DNA from 4 places in the Cytobacillus sp. Hm23 genome. Region 3 is predicted to be linked to each of the others. Evidence: riboswitches for the same ligand, from Rfam matches in the RefSeq annotation. Region 3 holds a riboswitch; each other region holds the start of a gene.
What was found. A riboswitch is a leader RNA that binds a small molecule or an ion and turns the genes downstream of it on or off. The one in region 3 is predicted to bind S-adenosylmethionine.
Positions count from the first base shown of each region.

Region 1 (5,596 bases), on a different contig from region 3:
AAAGAGCTAATATAACTTCTGTATCAGAGCTCGTATTAAAATGAAAGCCTTCCTTGACTAAAGATTCACGAAGCTCTACATAATTATATATTTCACCGTTAAAGATTATCCAATAACGTTCATTTTCATAAGTAAGAGGCTGATGTCCCCCTTCAAGATCAATAATACTTAAACGTCTAAAACCTAGCTGTATATGTTCATCGAAATAAAACCCTTCATCGTCTGGTCCTCTATGAGTAATAATATTATTCATATTTTCAAACAAAGCTTTGTCATTTTCGTTACGTTGATGATTTGCTGTATTGTTTACACAGCCAATGAATCCACACATTATGTAAGTCACCTACTAATTCGTATTTATATATTTAAGAATTATATCATATTTAGCTAGTGAATTGAGCAGTGTTAGTAGTATACACAATTTTCCTTTTTGTCTAATCAGAAAGGCTCTTTTCGTTAACTTTGTTGCTATGTTTACTAAATGCTTTTTTTGTAAACTCTGTTGTTTGTACCAAACTAGTTCCATAAAAAGTTGTTTTTATATGTTAGTCATCGTTGTACAGAAGAAAAAATGCCTCGAACACTAGATATATACATCCTAAAATCTTAGAAGAAAAAACAACGATCAATGTCAAAACAGCCAGCGGCAAAAATTTAACTCTCCTATATTTCGCTTAGTATGAATTATTTTCTTTCATTTATAAAGGAATTTTTTATTAGAGTAGAGAAATAGTTTGTAAAATTCTGAAAAATCAGGAGGGTTACTTGTGGACTACCGTGAACATGAGGTACTAAAATTCATTAACGAAAATTTTCCTAACCTAGAACTTGAAATTCAGAACTTGTCTTTGTTTCCTTTTGGCAAACGAATAATAGATATTAATGGCTATGAGATATTCGTATACTACTGTCCTTTTGCTGATAGTGTTAAAACGATATTTCCTAATGTGGCAGAAGTTAAGAGTCCATCTTAGTTATTACCTATAAAAAATATTGTCATTCATAGTAAGGGCATATCTCACATACAGAATATGTTGTATGTGGGATATGCCCTAGTTATTTATTAAGGTAATTTTCGTATATTTTGTAGCTATTATCATTAAAATAGAACAGCAATAATGATTCCTTAATATGAAAAGCAACAATCAATGCAAAAACAACCTTTATTAATTACTTCGAGATAATGCTTGTTCTTTTAACACTTCTGCTTTATCAGTACGTTCCCACGTAAGATCAACATCAGTGCGTCCAAAATGACCATATGCTGCTGTTTGCTTATAAATTGGACGTCGTAAGTCAAGCATATTTATAATCCCTGCTGGACGTAAATCAAAATTATTACGAATGAGGTCAACTAACACTTCATCAGCAACCTTACCTGTTTCGAATGTATTAACTGAAATGGATACAGGCTGTGCAACGCCGATTGCATACGCTAACTGAACTTCCAACTTATCAGCTAAGCCAGCTGCCACCAAATTCTTGGCAACATAACGTGCAGCATATGCAGCTGATCGATCAACTTTTGTAGGATCCTTACCAGAGAATGCTCCCCCACCGTGACGGGCATATCCTCCATACGTATCAACAATTATTTTGCGCCCTGTTAATCCAGCGTCTCCTTGTGGGCCACCTATTACAAATCGACCTGTAGGATTTATAAAGTATTTTGTATCAGCATCAATCAATTCTTTAGGAACAACATGGTTTATAACATGCTCCTTAATATTTCGTTGAATTTGTTCTAATGTGATCTCAGGGTGATGTTGAGTAGAAATTACAATCGTATCTATGCGAACAGGTTTATCATTTTCATCATACTCAACAGTTACTTGGGTCTTACCATCAGGTCGTAAGTATGGAAGAATTTCTTCTTTTCTTACCTTTGTTAAGCGTTGTGCTAATTTATGAGCTAATGAGATTGGTAACGGCATTAATTCTTTTGTTTCATTACAAGCATATCCGAACATTAAGCCCTGGTCACCAGCTCCTATCGCATCTATCTCTTCATCTGTCATTGACCCTTCACGAGCTTCAAGTGCTTGATCAACACCCATTGCAATGTCAGGAGACTGCTCATCAATAGATGTTAATACCGCACAGGTTTCTGAATCAAAACCATATTTTGCACGTGTGTAGCCAATGCTCCGTACAGTTTCACGTACGATCTTAGGAATATCAACATACGTCGATGTAGTAATTTCCCCAGCAACCAAGGCCATCCCTGTTGTCACGGTCGTTTCGCATGCAACACGAGCGTTAGGATCATTTGTTAAGATAGCATCAAGAATGGAATCTGATATTTGGTCACAAATTTTATCAGGGTGACCTTCAGTTACAGATTCAGAAGTAAATAAGTGACGTTTTTTTGTCATAGCTTTATCCTCCTTTATGAAGCAACCACTTCATATAGTTATATTTTGAAACGGAACTCATTCCCATATTACTTTCCAAAATTTCAAACTTTTTACTGGAAATAAATAAAACCTCTCCTACAAATCATGAGGAAAGGTTTGACATACTCGATTCACGCCTTTCACTCTTATCGTTCAAGACAAGTGCCTTGCACCAGGTTAGCACCTTATCACATTAAGAACAAAGCAGATTATTTTCTCATAATCTGAAAAATATAGTGATGGTTGCTGGGCTTCATAGGGCCTGTCCCTCCACCAGCTCGGGATAAGAGAGTATCCGTTCAACACAATATATTAACGTAGTAAACAGTTACATGTCAACATAGTTAAGAGCTGAATTGTTCATTAAATTTTCGTTATGTATCTTTTACAAAGAATGGTACGATTATGTTGAATCCAGTATAAAATAATTATAAATAGTATAGACTATTTGAGTTAATGTGTTATACTATTTTTAAGTTATGAATTGTTAACGACATTATTAAAACGTAAAGGAAGGTTTTGATCATGAATTCTGTTAGTGTATCATGCGAATTATCAAGTTTACTAGCTCGTAAAAATACATTACACAATTTATCCGTCCCTACTCTCGTTGAAAGTGTGTTAAATAGAAAAGAAGGCACTTTAACTTCTTCAGGTGCCATACTATCTACAACAGGAAAATATACTGGACGATCACCTAAAGATAAATATATTGTAGATGAACCATCTACAAAAGGTAAAATAGATTGGGGAACAGTAAATCAGCCTATTTCACAGGAATCTTTTGACAATCTATATAATAAAGTACTCGATTATTTAGCTAACAAAGATGAAATTTATGTATTTAATGGGTTCGCAGGTGCTGATAAAAAATATCAACTTCCTATTCAAGTGATTAATGAATATGCATGGCACAATTTATTTGCACATCAGCTATTTATTCGTCCTACTGAGGAGGAATTACAATCGCATATCGCTGACTTCACTGTCATTTCTGCACCAAATTTCAAAGCAGATCCTGCAATTGATGGAACGAGATCGGAAACATTTATTATTATTTCATTTGAAAAACGCACAGTGCTCATAGGTGGAACAGAGTATGCAGGCGAGATGAAAAAATCCATATTTTCTGTTATGAACTATGTTCTCCCTGAAAAAGAGATTTTATCCATGCATTGTTCAGCCAATATTGGTCAAGAAGGAGATGTCGCTTTATTCTTCGGGTTGTCAGGAACGGGTAAAACAACCCTTTCAGCCGATGCGAACAGACGGTTAATAGGGGACGATGAACATGGATGGTCAGCAAATGGAGTGTTTAATATAGAGGGTGGCTGTTACGCCAAGTGTATAAACTTATCCCGAGAGAAAGAACCACAAATTTACGATGCTATTCGATTCGGTTCAGTACTAGAAAATGTCATCGTTGATGATTGCTCAAGAAATCCTGATTATGACAATTCTTCTCTTACAGAAAACACTCGAGCTGCTTACCCTATACAGGCAATCGATAATATCATTTTTCCTAGCATTGCAAGTCATCCTAATACGATCATTTTTTTAACAGCTGATGCCTTCGGTGTTTTACCTCCTATTAGTAAACTATCGAAGGAACAAGCAATGTACCATTTTCTAAGTGGATATACGAGTAAGCTTGCTGGAACAGAACGAGGAATCACTTCTCCACAAGCTACATTTTCAACTTGCTTTGGTTCACCATTCTTACCATTGCCAGCAACTCGGTATGCAAAAATGTTAGGTGATAAGATTGATGAACATGGTGCTCAAGTATATCTTGTGAATACGGGCTGGACTGGTGGAGAATATGGTGTAGGTAACCGAATGAAGCTTGAATTTACTCGTTCAATGGTACGTTCTGCTTTAGAAGGAGAATTAACCAACGTTGAAACAATAAAAGAACGTATATTTGGTTTAAAAATACCATTACATGTTCCTGGTGTACCTGATGATGTACTACAGCCAATAAAAACATGGGCAAACAAACAAGAATACGTTGATAAAGCAACTGAACTAGCAGCAAAATTCCAGGAAAACTTCAAAAAGTTTAATAATATTGATGAGAAGATAGGACAATTAGGTGGACCTCCATTAATAGCTAACTAACTAATTACTTACTACTCTAATTTCACTTTCATCATGCACGATACTTAGAATAATGATAACAATAAAGGGTCTGACCCCATCAATAGAAATGGGTCTGACCCTTTTACTCTTTACTAAGGTTAGTATTATTGTAATCATTCGACTAGGATTGCTGTATTCTTACTGTTATATGTTGTACATCAACCTCAAAATGTAAAAAGGCTTTGATTTTGCCGGATAAAGTATCCCAATCCCTTAGTTTGTTGAATGTAAAGAAATCAGTCGGTAAGTGATCACAGTTTTATTATTTTCTAATTCCACCTTATCAATTACCCCTTCTCCACTTAGATCTCCCCCTATAGTTCTCTTTACCTCTAACGGGATATCGAGTGGATATAGACGGTAACCTGTTTTTTCTAGAGTGAAAATATTTTCTCCTAACCTTTTTTCTTTTCCCTTCGTAACAATCATTGTATTTAATTCAAGAGGCATACCCATTTTAAACGCTCCTTTAACATAGTTATCCTTTTATGACTATTTTATCATGGTGTTTATTGATTTTTCATCCACTCAGTAAGTCTTTTTACAATTTTTCTATTTTCAGCAGGAGGAAAGTAATGAGTATATTCGTCAAAATACCATGTAGTTACGCTTTTATTAAGCTCTTTCAGTCTATGTTCAAGTCTATATGCATGTTGTATGGTCACATTGCTATCGTTTTTACCATGGATAATTAAAATAGGTGCATGTAATTGTTCTAGCATATAAAGAGGTGTACGTATTTTGTATCTATTTGGATATTTATTAGGTGTTCCTCCAATAACTCTTTTAAGCATGCGTCGTAGATCAATTCTCTCGTTATATGTAAGTGTCATATCAGAAACACCACCCCAAGTTACAACTGATTTTACATTGTGTTCTATAATCCCTGTGAAAAGTGCCATGACACCTCCACGTGAAAAACCAAACACATGAATCCTATCTTCATGAACGCTATCAAGCTGCTCTAGTACTCGGTAACTTGCAACGGCATCATGCCTATCATTACCAGCAAAGTCTTCATTACCTTCTCCGCCTTGATTCCCACGGTAAAAAGGCGC
Region 1 is NZ_JBPXRQ010000010.1:122,338-127,933, forward strand. Features, by position in the region: gene asnB (asparagine synthase (glutamine-hydrolyzing)) at 1-331, opposite strand, end outside; gene ACSVDA_RS08560 (hypothetical protein) at 768-974, shown strand; gene metK (methionine adenosyltransferase) at 1,167-2,375, opposite strand; SAM riboswitch class I at 2,540-2,686, opposite strand; gene pckA (phosphoenolpyruvate carboxykinase (ATP)) at 2,922-4,517, shown strand; gene ACSVDA_RS08575 (DUF2584 domain-containing protein) at 4,752-4,994, opposite strand; gene ACSVDA_RS08580 (alpha/beta hydrolase family protein) at 5,048-5,596, opposite strand, start outside.
Region 1: linked by a shared signal. The riboswitch ahead of metK (methionine adenosyltransferase) and the one ahead of mtnK (S-methyl-5-thioribose kinase) in region 3 are both predicted to bind S-adenosylmethionine.

Region 2 (5,596 bases), on a different contig from region 3:
CTTTAGTATTGTGAAGATATGAGCACTTACACATTTAACATTCGTGGCATCCTTCTACATTTGCGATTTTTGAGATATCATCATACTGGCTTTTATTAGTAAAAAGTTATGTAAAGAGACTTAACAAAAATCTCATAAACTTTATTTGTAAGATGTATTAGGAATCTTTTTTAAGAAGAAAAGATACTGCATGTAGATTCTTAGTTTGAATAATATAATTACTAATGTGAAATTAGTTATGAAGTTCATGAATTGTTCAGCGAGGGTGATGTCGATGGCGATTATTGAGATTAATAAAGTAATTATTGTTGAGGGGAAAACTGATAAAGAGCAAGTAGAAAACGTCTTAAATGAACCAATAGAAATCATCTGTACAAATGGGACGCTAAGTGTAACTAAATTAGATGAAATTATTGATTCAACATTTCATCAAGATGTATTTATTCTTGTTGATGCTGATGAAGCTGGCAATAAGCTCCGTATGCAATTTAAAAGAGAGTTTCCTGAAGCGCAACATATTTATATTGATAAAGTGTATCGTGAAGTTGCAGCTGCTCCGTTACAACATATTGCAGCAGTTTTATTTCGTGCAAATTTTAATGTGAAAAGACAATTTTTATAAGGGGTTTAAGCATTATGCAGCAATGGACAGACCAAATAAACAAGGTTTTACAAGCTTCAGGTTTAAAAGGAGTATATTTCTTTACGCCACTTTGTGGAACGTGTCAATTAGCAGAACGAATGCTTAGTGTTGTAAAAGAAATTGTACCTTTAATAGAGTTTGGTAAAGTGGACGTAAACTATGTTCCTGACCTGGCAGAACGGTACGAAATTCAAAGTGTACCGTGCTTGCTCATATTTAAAAATAATATGGTCATTAAGCGAATCTATGCTTTTCAATCTGTAGACGTATTATATAAGCACTTAAAGGACCTAGATTAACATTTGTTCTCTATTAAAAAAGTATAGTAATGGTGGTGAGAAGGTTATTCTTATTTACAGGCTTTAGAGCCATTTTCCTTGAGGTCACTTATTTAATTATATGAAGGGAAAATACGCCTCAGGTGGCTCTAGCGCTTGTTAGGGAAGATGATGGCCTTTTATCTAGGTCAGCTTCCATACTCCTCCGGCAATTTCAAAAAAACATATTCCGTTGTGGGAAACCCGAAGTTCGTTGAGGGAGTGAACGTCCAGAAAGAGATAGCTCATCATTACTTTTAATTTCTTGAAGGAGTTTGCTTTGAAATATCGAAAATTTTAAAATAATAAAAATATTTCGTTAGCCTTAAGCGTTTACAAAATGTTTAGCGTTACGTGTTGTTTCACGTGTCTATAAGAAAAAACGTGACCTCAATTGCTAAGGTTCAGTTGATAGAGGATGTAATTGTATTTGACTCTTTTGGCTGTCCAGCTAAAGAGCCTATTCAATTTAGATAATTAACACGTTAACTAAATTGAATAGTTTCCTTTATATGGAGCGGTTCCGATGCTTGTAGAAGGTGATCTCAACATTTGCACATTTTCTTATAATCCAAAGGAACGAGGGGAGGGAGATGTTATCGAAAATATATTACTTGTTGTTTGTACTAGGTTGTATGAATCGGTGAAGCACTTCTATACACATGTAGAACAACAGGTCATATGTTTATCGTAACTAAAATGTATGGAACTTAATATACTTCTTAACGAGTTTAATAATAGGTTCGTTCAAAATTCACACTTAAACCTACTTCTACCTAACCATGCAATCATTGTTAATTTTGAATGTAATAAAGAGAAAGTCCAAGTTGTGTTAACAGCACGGGGAATGGAGTTGAGCAAATGGCAACAAAGTCATGCAGACGTTTCATTAGGTGCTGAACCCCAGCAGTTTTACGAATTGTTATCTGGTAAAGAAAAGTTACAAAAATTGATAAATCGACAAAGTATCATTTCCGAAGGGAAATTCAGATACATTCTTTTGCTAGAATCATTATTTGCTTTGAATATTAAAGGAGAAGGGGAAGAAAAAAATGCGTAATGAGAAAGATTATCGTTTAGAAACATTGAGTGTCCATGGAGGATTAGAAGCTGATCCGGTGACAGGTGCAAGAGCAGTACCAATCTATCAATCAAATGCATTCAGGTTCAAGGATACGAGCCATGCTGCTAATTTATTCTCACTCCAAGAAGAAGGATATATTTACTCAAGAATACACAACCCTACTGTAACTGTTTTGGAGGAAAGAGTAGCATTGTTAGAAGGTGGAATTGGTGGGTTAGCATTATCAAGTGGAATGGCTGCTATAACGACTGCGATTCTTAATCTAGCAGGAGCAAATGATGAAATTGTTGCAGCATCTACTTTATATGGTGGAACGTATAATCTATTAGCTAATACTTTGCCGAAATATGGTATCACAACTCACTTCGTTGACCCTTCCAAACCTAAAAATTTTGCAAAGGCCATTTCTTCTAAAACAAAAGCGATATTTGCTGAAACAATTGGTAATCCAAGCTTACACGTATTAGATATTGAGAAGATTGCTTCAATAGCTCACGAAGCTGGAATTCCGCTAATCATTGATAATACATTTGCTACTCCTTATCTATGTAGACCGATTGACTATGGTGCTGATATTGTCATTCATTCTGCTACAAAGTGGCTTTTAGGAAATGGAACGACTTTAGGGGGAATAATCGTTGATGGAGGCAAATTCAATTGGAATTCTGAGAAGTTCCCAGACTTTATAACCCCTGACCCTAGCTACAATAATCTTATATACGCAGAAGCACTTGGAGAAAGTGCATATATCGTCAAAGCTAGGGTGCAATTATTAAGAGATTTAGGTGCTTCATTAAGTCCATTTAATGCTTATCAATTTAACCTTGGCCTAGAAACATTACATGTACGGATGAAAGAACATATTAATAATGCCAGGAAAGTCGTTGAATATTTAGCGAAACACCCTGCTGTAGAGTGGGTTTTGTATCCTGACCATAAAGATCATCCTGCAAAAGAACTTGCTAAAAAATATTTACCAAAAGGTAGTGGGTCCATCGTTGTGTTCGGCATTAAAGGAGGGAGAGAAGCAGGCGCTAAAGTAATTAATCATGTGAAGCTATGGTCGCATGTAGCAAACGTAGGTGACGCTAAAAGCTTGATTATCCATCCAGCAAGTACAACACATCAACAATTAAGTACCGAGGGCTTAAAATCTTCAGGTGTAACAGAAGATTTGATAAGATTGTCAGTTGGAATTGAGAATATTGACGACCTATTAGAAGACTTAGAGCAAGCAATAGAGACAGCGACAGGACTAACTCAAAATAAATAATTAGGGTGAATTGATATGTGTTTTGGATGTAAATTCCATAAAGATATTCATTGACACATATAAATGAGCGTGATAGAATCACAACTATACTTTTTAAAAGAGATTAATTTTGAAATGTAATTTTAAAAATGAATAAGTAAAACATTGATATATACTCTTATCAAGAGAGGTGGAGGGATGTGCCCTATGAAGCCCGGCAACCATCAACGGTGAAGTTGAAATGGTGCCAATTCACACGAAGCGTATGCTTTGATAGATGAGAGAAAGGAATATAATTAAGCCTTTCTGCTCATATGTGCGGAAAGGCTTTTTAATTTTGTTGTTGAGCTATTCTATTAGGTTGATTACGCATTAAATGTTGCTGTTCGTACAAAAATATAAACATGTACTCATTTGGTATTCGTAATATCTTATCTTTTACACATGCTGTTTTCATAATGATTGTTGTAGTTCGTATGAAGAAGTAAACAAATATACAACTATAGTTCATGCCATCTAATCTTTTGAAAATAAACAACAACTATAGTTGCTAAATTGTTAACGATAGAAATAAATTTTACGAAAAGAGCCTTTGATAAAACAATGATAATGGATAAAACGACTATCTAGCTGCTAGAAGAGCTAAATTTGGCAGATCGTTTAGGTTGCAACATAAAACATACTAATCATATACGGATAATATGATTAAGGAAGTAGGTGAGCCTTTTGATAAAACTATCTGGGGTAAAAAAAATATATCAATCTCAAGAAGGAGAAGTAGTTGCTGTAGATAATGTCAATGTGAATATTGCTAAGGGTGAAATATTTGGCATTATTGGTTACAGTGGTGCAGGGAAAAGTACACTCATTCGTTTGTTAAACCAGCTTGAAGCAGCAACAGAAGGAACGATTACGATCAATAATTATAATATGAACTCTATTAAAGGCGATGAATTACGTAAATCACGACAAGAAATTAGTATGATCTTTCAGCATTTTAATTTGCTTTGGTCAAGAACTGTACGGGAGAATATATCATTTCCATTAGAAATTGCTGGCATTCGTAAAAAAGAACGCTTGAAGAGGGTGGATGAGCTAATCAAGCTCGTAGGGTTGGAGGGAAGAGAAAATGCGTATCCTTCACAACTAAGTGGTGGCCAAAAGCAGCGTGTTGGAATAGCTCGCGCTTTAGCAAATCGCCCGAAGGTATTGTTATGTGATGAAGCAACTTCAGCACTTGATCCACAAACAACAGACTCAATTCTTGAACTGCTTGTGGATATTAATAAAAAGCTAGGTCTCACAATTGTGTTAATCACTCATGAAATGCATGTGATTCGTAAAATCTGTCATCGTGTAGCTGTAATGGAAAATGGCAGCATTGTTGAACAAGGTGAAGTTTTATCGGTGTTTCAGCAACCGAAAGCTTCAATAACTAAGAAGTTTGTTAAGCAAATTACAGAACCAGAAGAAGCGACAGAAACAATTGAGCATATTTTAGAAAGCTACCCTGAAGGCAAAGTTATTAAGCTGTTGTTTGTTGGGGATGATGCTGAACAACCTTTAATAGCAGAATTAATCCGTCAGTTTAAAATTGGCATCAATATTATACAAGGAAAGATCTCGCATACACAGCACGGTGCATACGGCACATTGTTTATTCATATGACAGGAACCGCTGAAGAGATAAACCGCTCGATCACATATATAAAGGAAAAACATGTGGCAGTGGAGGTGATACAGCATGGTTAGTCAATTATTTGTAAATGTTAATTGGGAAAAAATGTGGGAAGCAACATTTGAAACGCTATATATGACTGTAACATCGGTGATTGCAACATTTGTTTTTGGTGTTATATTAGGGCTCTTACTTTTTTTAACATCGAAGGACAACCTATTGGAACATAAGCTGATTAATACAATCATCAGCAGTTTTGTAAACATTTTTCGTTCAATACCATTCATAATTTTAATCATTTTATTAATTCCATTAACAAAATTCATGCTTGGGACAATTAGAGGAGCAAATGCCGCTTTACCTGCTCTTGTAATTGGAGCAGCACCTTTCTATGCAAGAATGGTAGAAATTGCATTGCGAGAGATTGATAAAGGTGTTATTGAGGCGGCACGGTCTATGGGGGCGAAAACAAGAACAATCGTTTTCAAGGTGCTGCTACCTGAAGCACTTCCTGCACTCATATCAGGAATTACAGTGACAGCAATTGCTCTAGTTGGTTATACTGCCATGGCTGGAATTATCGGTGCGGGAGGACTTGGGAATTTGGCTTATTTAGAAGGTT
Region 2 is NZ_JBPXRQ010000003.1:34,607-40,202, reverse strand. Features, by position in the region: gene ACSVDA_RS02750 (toprim domain-containing protein) at 275-622, shown strand; gene ACSVDA_RS02745 (thioredoxin family protein) at 637-942, shown strand; gene ACSVDA_RS02740 (hypothetical protein) at 1,487-1,654, shown strand; gene ACSVDA_RS02735 (SCP2 sterol-binding domain-containing protein) at 1,664-2,020, shown strand; gene ACSVDA_RS02730 (O-acetylhomoserine aminocarboxypropyltransferase/cysteine synthase family protein) at 2,013-3,317, shown strand; SAM riboswitch class I at 3,472-3,580, shown strand; gene ACSVDA_RS02725 (methionine ABC transporter ATP-binding protein) at 4,023-5,048, shown strand; gene ACSVDA_RS02720 (methionine ABC transporter permease) at 5,041-5,596, shown strand, end outside.
Region 2: linked by a shared signal. The riboswitch ahead of ACSVDA_RS02725 (methionine ABC transporter ATP-binding protein) and the one ahead of mtnK (S-methyl-5-thioribose kinase) in region 3 are both predicted to bind S-adenosylmethionine.

Region 3 (5,596 bases):
TGAACCAACGCCAGAGCCAGAACCAACTGAACCAACTGAACCAACTGAACCAACGAATCCAAGTTCTATCAATGCTTTTGAGAAAATACAAGCAGAAGACTTTGATTCAATGCAAGGTATTCAAACAGAAGATACAACTGATTTAGGTAGTGGGAAAAATGTAGGTTGGACAGACAACGGCGATTATATAGCATTTAACAATGTTAATTTTGGTACCGATGGCGCAAAAGGGATTGAAGCTAGAGTAGCTAGTCAATCAGCAGGTGGAACAATTGAAGTAAGGTTAGATAGCGTAAATGGAACTTTAGTTGGAACAGTAGCTATTCAAAATACTGGCGGATGGCAAAATTGGGTTACAAACACTGCCACTATCAATAATGTCACAGGTACACATGATGTATATTTTGTATTTAAAGGTGCTGCTGAAGGTATCGGAAACTTAAATTGGGTTGAATTTACTAAAAACTCAGTTACACCAACAGAACCAACTCCGAATCCAGAGCCAACACCAACACCAGAACCTGGAACTATTCCTACTGGAAATGGTGTGATGACATTCCAATTACAAAATAATACTGGTGGACAGTATTCTGATGATGAAATTTACTGGGCTATTCTTGGATACAATAAAGCTACTGGGCAGCTTAGTCATGTAGATAAAGATGGGAATTTGATAGAAAGTAAAATAAGTGACAATGATGCACCAGGTCACTTGACGAAAAACGGTCAAAACTATCCAAACTACTTTTATAAAATGAGCGAAGTAGACTGGACATCAATGCCAGAAATTGACTCTGGAAGGATGTTTATTAGTTTAGGAAGTCCAATGTATATTAAGTTAAATCAAGCGGCGGATGGTAGAGTAGGATTTGCAGGTCCAGATTTAAATAATCCAACAGATCCTAACCAAGATATTTATTTCGAATGGATTGAGTTCACAATTGACCAATGGGGTTATCACGGAAACTCTACTCGAGTAGACCAATTTAGTTTCCCAATTACGAATAGATTACTAGGTTCTGATGGGTATGATAAAATCGTAGGTGAAACATACACGCGTGACGAGTTATTTAGTGCATATAAAAATGAAATGCCAGCGGAATTCCAATCATTAGTTGAAGAACCATATAGAATCGTTGCTCCAGGTAAAGGTCAATTTAAGCCAGGAGGAACATATGAAAACTATTTTGATAACTACGTGAATGAAGTTTGGGACTATTATAGAACGAATGAATTAACCTTTACTGCAGAAGCAGGAACATTTAGTGGACGTGTTGAAGGAGATAACTTCGTCTTTTCGAAAAACGGTGGTCCTTACAATTTATATATTACAGAAAAACCATCGACACTTGAAGTTTTTGAGTGTTCAGGGCCGATGGATACAGGAAGTCCAGATGAGAAAGTAGTGGAAGCTCAAGTTTGTGCCGCATTAAATAGAGGTATTATGTACGACCCTGTTAATTGGGGGAATTCAGATTTCTTCTATCAAAACGATACAGCTAACTTCTATGCTAAATTCTGGCATGATTACAGCATTGACGGTTTAGCATACGGCTTTGCTTATGATGATGTAAGAAATTACAGCACGCTTTTAGAACATCCTAATCCAGAAGCACTAATTATTGGTGTAGGCTGGTAAATTGAAAGGGGTCAGATCTCCACTGTGTAAAGCAGTGGAGATCTGACCCCTTATTTGATGCCTTTTTCGGTAATGAATGCAGTGATAAGATCGTTAGGCGTAATATCAAAAGCAGGGTTGTAGATATTTATGCCGTTCGGTGTGACTTTTTTTCCATCAATATGTGTAACTTCTTCATGATCACGTTCTTCTATTTTTATGTCTATTCCGTTCATTATTGAATCATCAAATGTTGATTGTGGTGCAGCGACGTAAAACGGGATGTTGAAGTGTTTCGCAAAAATTGCCAAACCTAACGTTCCTATCTTATTTGCTGTATCACCGTTTTGAGCAATCCTATCGGCTCCTACGATTATTGCTTCTACTTTTTTTGACAATATAGTATGTGCAGCCATATTATCGGTGATGAGAGTAACATCAATTCCTGTCTGAGTTAATTCCCAAGTTGTTAACCTTGCACCTTGTAAAACAGGTCGAGTTTCCATCACGAACACGGAAAAGTCAATTCCACGCTCCTTGCCTAGATGAAACGGAGCAAGTGCTGTACCGTATCTAGCTGTAGCGATAGAACCTGCATTACAAATTGTTAAGATACGGCGCTTTGCACCTAATAATTTGAGTGCATGCTCACCAATTTCACGACAAGCACTTTCATCTTCGAGCTGAATTTTGATTGCCTCACCAGTTAATATTGTGATTGCTTCATCAACTGTCGTCGCTTGTTTAATGGAATAAATGAGTCGGTCTAAAGCCCAACTTAGATTAACAGCTGTTGGTCTTGAACTTACTAAATAGTCACGATCTTTCCCAAGCCTAGTTCTGAAATCTACTAGGCTATGTACATGATAGCTTTTAGCAGCTAGCACTAATCCAAAAGCTGCCACGATGCCAATTGCAGGTGCACCTCTAACTTTTAGCGAAGCAATAGCATGATAAACGTCTTCTAGTGTAGTTAAATTTATAAAAACTGTATCAAGTGGGAGCTTTTGTTGGTCTAATATTCTGATGAAATGGTCTTTCCATTCTACCGATAAAGGAAGATTTGAGACTTGCTTCATCTTACAAATCTCCTTTCAGTATGTTGAATAACATCTTGAATTTCTGAAGCATGTGTAAGACTGTGGCGATTTACAATAAGTGTTCTACCGACTTGTAGAGCAGTCGACTTAACTTGAATCTTTCTCTCATGAGGAGTAATGCGATCTAAATCCTCCACATGTGCTAAGCCAATCGTACGGCGGATAATTTCACATCCAGCAAAGCCAATTGCGTCTGCATATGCTTGTGTTAAAATGTGCTCAACGAAACCTTCAACCTCCGCGAAGGACTCAATGCTATGATTTTTCCATAGTTTAACAAAGGTAGTGGTGAAAGTGTCCCATGTACCTTCAATACAATTGTATAAGTAGCTTCTTTCATTATCTTTTCGAGATAAAATTTGTAAAATAAGGTTTGCGAAAAATAAGCCAATATCAAACCCCATAGGTCCACAGAAGGCAAATTCAGTATCAATAATCTTCGTCTCTTCTTCATTAGCAATGATACTTCCAGTGTGCAAATCTCCATGAATAATACCATCACCTTGCGTTAAAAATATTTTTTTTAATTTTGCGACTTCAAGCTTTAAGAAAGAGTCATTCCAAATAGTTTGAATATTTTCTTGTAATTCTTTTTCATAGTTGTTTGTGTCATGATTAAAGAAAGGGTCGGTAAAGATGAGATCCTCTGTTATTCTGCACAGCTCGGGATTGACAAACTGTTTCTGTAGTTGCTTTTTCTTTTCCGGTCCTAAAGCATAATCAGAAGTAAAAAATAATGTTGTTGCTAAAAAAGTACCGATATGGGTTGAGAGAGATGGATATAATTTTTTATTGATGACCCCTTTTCTCACGATGTCTAGATGAGATAAATCTTCCATCACAGTAACTGCCAACTTGTCATCGGTATAGTAAACCTTTGGAATATGCTCAGGACAATAGCTTGCAAAGGTAAGTAGCGCATGGCTTTCAATTGTTGCGCGCTTTAGTGTAAGCGGCCAGCTTTCACCAATAACTTTTGCATAGGGTAATGCCTGCTTTATTATGATTCCTTTGTTGTTACGCTCATCGACTATTCGAAAGACAAGGTTTAAGTTTCCATCTCCAATTTCTTTACATGTTAACAATGATTGCTCTTGAAAAAGTGTTAACCTTTGGGCTAAAGAAATTGCACTTGTTTCCGTTAGCGGTTGATAAGTACTTTGATTTGAACTCATAAATACCTCCAAAAAAGCGTTATTTTGTAAATGTTAACTAGAAAAAGCCTCTTTCTTATTAAACGAAAGAGGCTTGAAGAACGAACTTCTACCCCTTATCTTTCAGAAAGTCTTGCTTTCTGTTGGAATTAGCACCGTGCCTTTGAAGAACTTAGAAGTTCTGGCGTTAGCTTACACGCCCCATCCTCATGATGGTATTACGGTCGGTTGCTGGGCTTCATAGGGCCAAATCCCTCAGCCAACTCTTGATAAGAGACTAACTTATAAAATTTACGTGTGTGATTACGATCCATAAATTTGTTTGTATGAAAAGTATCATAACAATACGTGATTTTCTTTGTCAATAACTTTTTCAAATGTTTAAAATATATATGAAACTTAAGTGTAGTTTTAATAAATTGAATTATATTTAAAATTGAACATTTAATTGTCACTAATTGTTAAAGTATTAAACGATGCTATGAGCAGGATTTTACAATAAATAACACGAATGATATGAATGAGAAAAAGAAGTCATAATTTAAATGATAAATATTTCGAGGTGATAAAATGACCGTTTTTCAAGAAAAATGGGATGAATTAGCTAGCTTAAAGGATGAATTAGGTTCGAGAGATTGGTTTTATGCAACGAGTGGCAATCTCTCAATCAAAGCAAGTGATTCACCGTTAACATTTCTCATTTCGGTAAGTGGAAAGGACAAACGGCAGCGTACAAAGGATGATTTTTTATTAGTAGATGAACAAGGACACCCTACGAGTAGTACCAAATTACATCCTTCGGCAGAAACTCCACTTCATCTCACAGTGTATAAACAATCAAATGCAGTCTGTTGTATACACATCCATACGGTAGATAATAATGTTATATCAGAACTATATGGAGATCAAGGACAAGTGAGTTTTCATGGGCAAGAAATGATCAAAGCATTCGATGAATGGGAAGAAGATGCAGAAATTACAATACCGATTATAAGAAATTATGCATATATCCAGTTGTTAGCAGATTCATTTAGTACTTACGTTACATCTGACAAAGGTGCTGTACTCATAAGAAATCATGGTATTACTGTGTGGGGAAGAAGCGTATTTGAAGCAAAAAAATTACTAGAAGCCTACGAATTTTTGTTTAGTTACCATCTAAAACTACTGCAATTAAAAAGAGATGTAAAAATATTATCATAAGTATATTAAATTTGTTGAAACCTTTCACGTATATGTTCGTATAGATAGTAAAGGCTATTTTCATAAACTTTGTTGTTATAGTTCCTATACTAGAAGAGAAAGATGGTTTTACTCAAATGTAAACCTTTTATAAAGGCTTTGTAAACTTTACTGTTATTGATAACAAATTAGTACCAATAAAAAAGTGTTTTTATATGTTAGGCATCATTGTTCTGAAGAAATGATGTTTAAATTTATTCGTACGAAAAAACAACTATCTTTGCGAAAACATCCGTAGTAAAAGATTTAATGGAAGGTTTTTATCTTACAATTTGCTAGTTTTTTCTTTAAAAGATGTGTTTTATATGTTGTGTTTCTTGTCGTAATTTAGACTATCATATATAATAATTGCATTAGCATATATGCATGTTCAAAATACAGGACAAAAAAGCACAGAAACAGGAACTAATTTCTAGATATTTATATTTTTATTCAGGAGGTGACACCTTACTTCATTGTAAGTAAGGTAATTTTATTGGACA
Region 3 is NZ_JBPXRQ010000004.1:115,465-121,060, reverse strand. Features, by position in the region: gene ACSVDA_RS04110 (beta-1,3-glucanase family protein) at 1-1,639, shown strand, start outside; gene mtnA (S-methyl-5-thioribose-1-phosphate isomerase) at 1,690-2,697, opposite strand; gene mtnK (S-methyl-5-thioribose kinase) at 2,694-3,893, opposite strand; SAM riboswitch class I at 3,986-4,148, opposite strand; gene ACSVDA_RS04095 (methylthioribulose 1-phosphate dehydratase) at 4,443-5,075, shown strand.

Region 4 (5,596 bases), on a different contig from region 3:
AACCTCCTCAACTTTAGGGTGTCGTTGTAAAAATTGTGCAAGCTGTAATGCACTTTGCGAAGATTGTGTCATGCGCACGTGCAATGTTTTTATGCCCCGTAAGACGAGCCAAGCATCTTGAACCCCAAGGACCGCACCGAACGCGTTTTGAATAAAGGCAAGTTGGGTGGCTAACTGCTCATCTTTGACAACGGCTAGCCCCGCGATGACATCACTATGTCCTGATATGAACTTTGTTGCACTATGCAAAACGATATCTATACCTAAATCCAATGGTCGCTGTAAAATTGGAGTCATAAACGTATTGTCTAAAAATGTGAGGCAACCTTGTTTTTTAGCTAATGTGACAATCGCTCTAATATTAGTCACTTTAAGTAAAGGGTTTGACGGTGTCTCAATATATATTACCTTCGTATTTGTTTGAATAGAGTTTTCAACTTCCTGTAGGTTCGTCATGTCAACAAATGTGTGATCGATGCCGAACTTTGTTAGTACCTCTGTTACAACCCGAAATGTTCCACCATACACATCCTCGCTTATGAGGACATGATCACCTTTTGATAACAGCATAAAAGCACTTGATATGGCAGCCATACCAGAGGAAAAAGCGAAACCTCTCACACCATTTTCTAATTCAGCTATCGTCTCTTCTAAAGCTTCACGGGTGGGATTACCAGAACGACTATAGTCATATTTTGAAAAATTCTCTAAATCAGCTTGATGAAATGTTGATGCATGCTGAATCGCAACACTTACTGCACCTGTATGAGGATCTACTTTATGCTTATTATGAAGTAGCTTAGTTTGATCAGAAAATGAATTAGACATATGTGTTCACCCCTTCCTTAGCCGCTTTTAATGCTGATGTAAGGTCATCTATGAGATCATCAGCATTCTCGATACCAATTGAGAATCTTAATAAACGATTGCAAATTCCGTTTGCAACTCTTATTTCTTCAGGTATATCTGCATGTGTTTGTGTAGCTGGATAGGTGATGAAGCTTTCAACCCCACCAAGGCTTTCAGCGAAAGTGATAAGGCGTAAGTTTTGTAAAAATGGATTAACCCACTTTTCATCTCGGATTTTAAACGACAACATGCCACCACGCTGTGGATAATAGATTTCTACAATATCTTCATGTGCTTTCAAAAATGAAGCAATTTTTTTTGCATTTTCTTCATGCTGTTTTAGACGTAAATGGAGAGTTTTCATTCCACGGATGAGTAACCATGAATCGAAAGGTGATAACACAGCACCAATTGCGTTATGGTAATTACCAAGTTGAGCAGATAGCTCATCTCCTTTTGAAACAATTAACCCTGCTAGCACATCGTTATGACCGCCCAAGTATTTTGTTGCGCTATGGATGACAATGTCTGCCCCTTGAGTTATAGGTTTTTGTAGCAGTGGAGTATAAAATGTATTGTCCACGATTAATAACAAATCATTTTCCTTTGCAACCTCTGCTGCAATTTTTAAATCAACCTCTTGCATAAGTGGATTTGTTGGAGTTTCTATAAATAACGCTTTCGTATTGCTATTTATTAATTCTTTTACAGCATTTATGTTACTAAAATCAGCATAGTGAAAAGTAAAGCCATTTCTTCGAAAAGATTCTTCAAATAACCTGTATGTTCCTCCGTACAAATCATGTGTAACGATCAGCTCATCTCCCTGCTCAAAGAGAGCTAAAACTGTTTGAATCGCAGCCATACCTGAACTACAAGCAAAGCCTTGATCACCTTCCTCAAGCTGTGCTATTGCCTGTTCGACAATTTGTCGAGTGGGATTACCCGTTCGAATGTAATCATACCCTGTAGACTCACCTATACCTGTGTGACGGTAGGCTGTAGACAAATAGACAGGTGGATTGACCGTCCCAGTAACATTTTCACTTCTGTTTCCAATTTGTGCACATGATGTTTCGATATTTATTTTTGTCATATAAATTCCTCCTCATTTCAATTGATTTTCTATACTTGTTTAAAGTGGTAAAGTTTTGTGGTAGTTTTAGAACATTAAGTACGGGCTTTTAAATCTATAAAAGAGTAATAAAAAAAGCCTTCTGATAAGAAGGCTTTGAGTTTAATCATCAGCTCTCCTTATCTTCCAAGCGAAAAGTTTATACATTTCGCTTGCTGGATTTAGCACCTGACCATAAATTTGGCTGGTTGCTGAGGTTTCAAAGGGCCAGTCCCTCCACCTCTCTTGATAAGATGAATTGTTTATTTATCTTAGTTTTTAAGACTCCTACCTCTAAAAGAAGGAGCTATCGGATCACGTGGGCTACATTTACCACCTGATTCATTTTTAAGTTGAATGAGTTAATGTATTAAATATTGATTGCATATAAATTTACAATAGATTTGACTGTTTTGCAAGATATTTTTAGAATTTTTTTATAAGTTAAAAAATGGTATGATCAATATATAATATGTTCAACAAGGATAAAAACTACAGAAAATAATTAGGTAAATTGTATGCAGGTGGTGTGTTAATATGAAAACCTTTTTAATAAGGTTGACTACTTTTTCAGCTTTGTGGGGAGGGTTTCTCTATGTAGAAGTATCTCATTCAACAAGGTGGTACATATCCATTTTGGTTTGTGCTTTGTCGTTCGTCTGTTTCTTTTTCATTCCTATTGTTAAAAAAAAGCTAATATTCTATACTCTGCTTCTTTGCATGTTGTTTGTTTCGAGTGTTTTGTTTATTCAAGACGAAAATACATTTAGTAAATTACTATTTTTGTATATAACATTAGATGCTATTTCATTATTATCGCAAAAGCAATATCAACTATTTTCAGCCGTTAGTATAGGTTTAATGGGTATGCTGCTGATTTTTACTAATGCTATAAATGTTGAATTGGTTGTTATACTCATATTTTTTTATTATTTGAGCATTTTGTTAAATAATAAAATGACGGAGACCAATTATAAACAAGACATGTATGAGGAGCTTTTAGGTGAATATCGAAATCTAAAACGCATTAGTTTACGAAATGAACGGGCAGCACGATTAGAAGAAAGAACAGGAATTGCTCGTGAGATTCATGATTCTGTCGGTCATAAATTAACAGCACTGCTCATGCAAATCGAAATGCTTTCGATGAAAGAAAAACGACAGGAATATGGAATTTTGAAAGAGCTTGTTCGTGAAAGTTTAGAAGAAACGAGGCATGCGGTTAAAACACTTAAAGATGAAGAATTTGAAGGTCTGTCGTCAGTGCTTCAATTAATTAGAAAGTTAGAATCAGAGAGTCATATACTCGTGCATTTTACGACAAAGCAAGGAGCTTTATCTGTGAGCTTATCTAATCAACAAAGCGTTACTTTATATAGAGTTATACAAGAGGCACTAACAAATGCAATGCGCCATGCACAATCTCGTGAAGTATTTGTAACAATTGGTAAGTCAGCTGTTGGAGATCTTTATTTTGAAGTAACGAATAAGATTTTTAAAACCAAATCTTTTACTATTGGATTTGGACTAAGTAACATGCGAAAACGTGTTGAAGAGCTAAATGGGGATATAAACTTCAATCAAACAGAGTCTCATTTTGTTGTTAACGGATCATTTCCTGTATTTGTAAAGGAGGTTATATAAATATGTATAACATTATTGTAGTAGAAGACCAAGCAATTGTTAGGCAGGGACTTGTCATGATGATTGAACAAGAAGAACAATTTCACGTAGTGGCTCAAGCTGGAAATGGTCATGAGGCAATTGAACAATTGGAGAAGCATTTGGTTGACGTTGTTGTAATGGATATACGAATGCCCCAAATGAATGGTCTCGAAGCTACTAGAATAATTAAACAGCGATGGCCACAAGTAAAAATATTAATATTAACGACGTTTAACGATGATGAATACGCAATGCAAGCACTAAAAGACGGTGCCAATGGCTTTATGCTAAAGACAGCTGAACCAGCCAAACTCGTTAGTGCAATACATAGTAGCTTAAACGGAGGTATGACTATCCATGACGAAGTAGCTGCAAAAGTGATGCCTCGGTTGTTGACAGATAGACACCGCGAAAAAATAGACATTCCATTAACAAACCGTGAGCTTGCTGTAACAAAGTTAGTAGGCGAAGGAAAAACAAATAAGGAAATTTCTGAGGAGTTGCACTTGTCGATAGGCACTGTAAAAAACCATATTACGCAAATTCTACAGAAGCTTGATTTACGGGATCGCACACAACTCGCCATCTTTGCTGTCAAAAATGATATTACGTAAGCAGATAAAAAGGAGAAAAGCACGGTGATTAATTACAAGATTAATATACCAATAAGTCCACAAGATATTGCACATGTATTCCAAAGTTCTGGTATAAAGCGACCTTATGATGACCTTGATCGAATTGAGAAGATGTTCTCACATTCTAACATCGTTGTGAGTGCTTGGGGTGGAGATGAGCTTGTGGGTATTGCACGATCAATAACCGATTACTATTATTGTTGTTACTTATCTGATTTAGCTGTGTCAGCACCATATCAACAAAGAGGAATTGGCAAAGAATTAATCGCGATTACCCAACAGTTTGTGGGTGATCAAGTGGCACTTATTTTATTATCTTCAAAACAAGCGATAGATTATTATCCTAACATTGGGTTTACAAAGCTTGATAATGCATTTAGGATTCCGAGAAAACAATGATCAATCGTAGTGTGAAGGTAGGGAGCCGACGAGGCTCTTTTTTTCGTACAGTTTGACTTCGTACAGTAAAAGTGGTGAATTGGACAGTAAACGTATGAATATGGACAGTAAAAGTGGTGAATCCGACAGTAAACGTATGAGCATGGACAGTAAAAGAAGATAATTGGACAGTAAGGCGAAAATTTGCATATTTGAATAATCATGTGACTAAGGTCATGTTTATCATTCAAATTGGTGACGACAGACAGTGTGAAATGTCAGTGAAAGACTGTACGATATAAATAGTTAGTTAGAAAGAGGAGGCGATAATATTGTTAGAAGTTGTAGAGTTGAAGAAGAAATTCAAACAAATCGTCGCTGTGGATGGAGCAAATATGTTTTTAGAGCGAGGAGAAACAATTGGTCTGCTCGGGCCAAATGGAGCAGGAAAATCTACTGCGATTTCGATGATTTCTACACTCATAGCACCTACGAGTGGTGATGTGCGCTTAAACAATACTAGTGTGTTAAAAAATCCGCAGCCGCTTAGAGAAATACTTGGAGTTGTCCCGCAAGACATCGCATTATATCCTGATTTGACTGCGAAAGAAAATCTTGAATTTTTTGGCAGTGTTCATAGATTAAAAGGATCAAAGCTTAAAAAACAAGTTGATGAAGTTCTTCAAATTATTGGACTTGAAGAGAAGAAAAAGGAATTAGTAAAAAACTTTTCAGGTGGGATGAAGCGTCGTTTAAATATTGGTGTAGCCCTTTTACATGAACCAGAAATTATTATCATGGATGAACCTACAGTAGGAATTGATCCACAATCTAGAAACTATATTTTACAGACTGTTAAACATTTAAATAAAGAAAAGCAAATGACGGTTTTATATACGAGTCACTATATGGAGGAGGTCGAATTTATTTGCGATCGAATTTATATTATGGACCA
Region 4 is NZ_JBPXRQ010000018.1:25,414-31,009, forward strand. Features, by position in the region: gene metC (cystathionine beta-lyase) at 1-828, opposite strand, end outside; gene ACSVDA_RS13290 (methionine biosynthesis PLP-dependent protein) at 821-1,945, opposite strand; SAM riboswitch class I at 2,101-2,219, opposite strand; gene ACSVDA_RS13295 (sensor histidine kinase) at 2,684-3,607, shown strand; gene ACSVDA_RS13300 (response regulator transcription factor) at 3,610-4,242, shown strand; gene ACSVDA_RS13305 (GNAT family N-acetyltransferase) at 4,267-4,662, shown strand; gene ACSVDA_RS13310 (ABC transporter ATP-binding protein) at 4,974-5,596, shown strand, end outside.
Region 4: linked by a shared signal. The riboswitch ahead of ACSVDA_RS13290 (methionine biosynthesis PLP-dependent protein) and the one ahead of mtnK (S-methyl-5-thioribose kinase) in region 3 are both predicted to bind S-adenosylmethionine.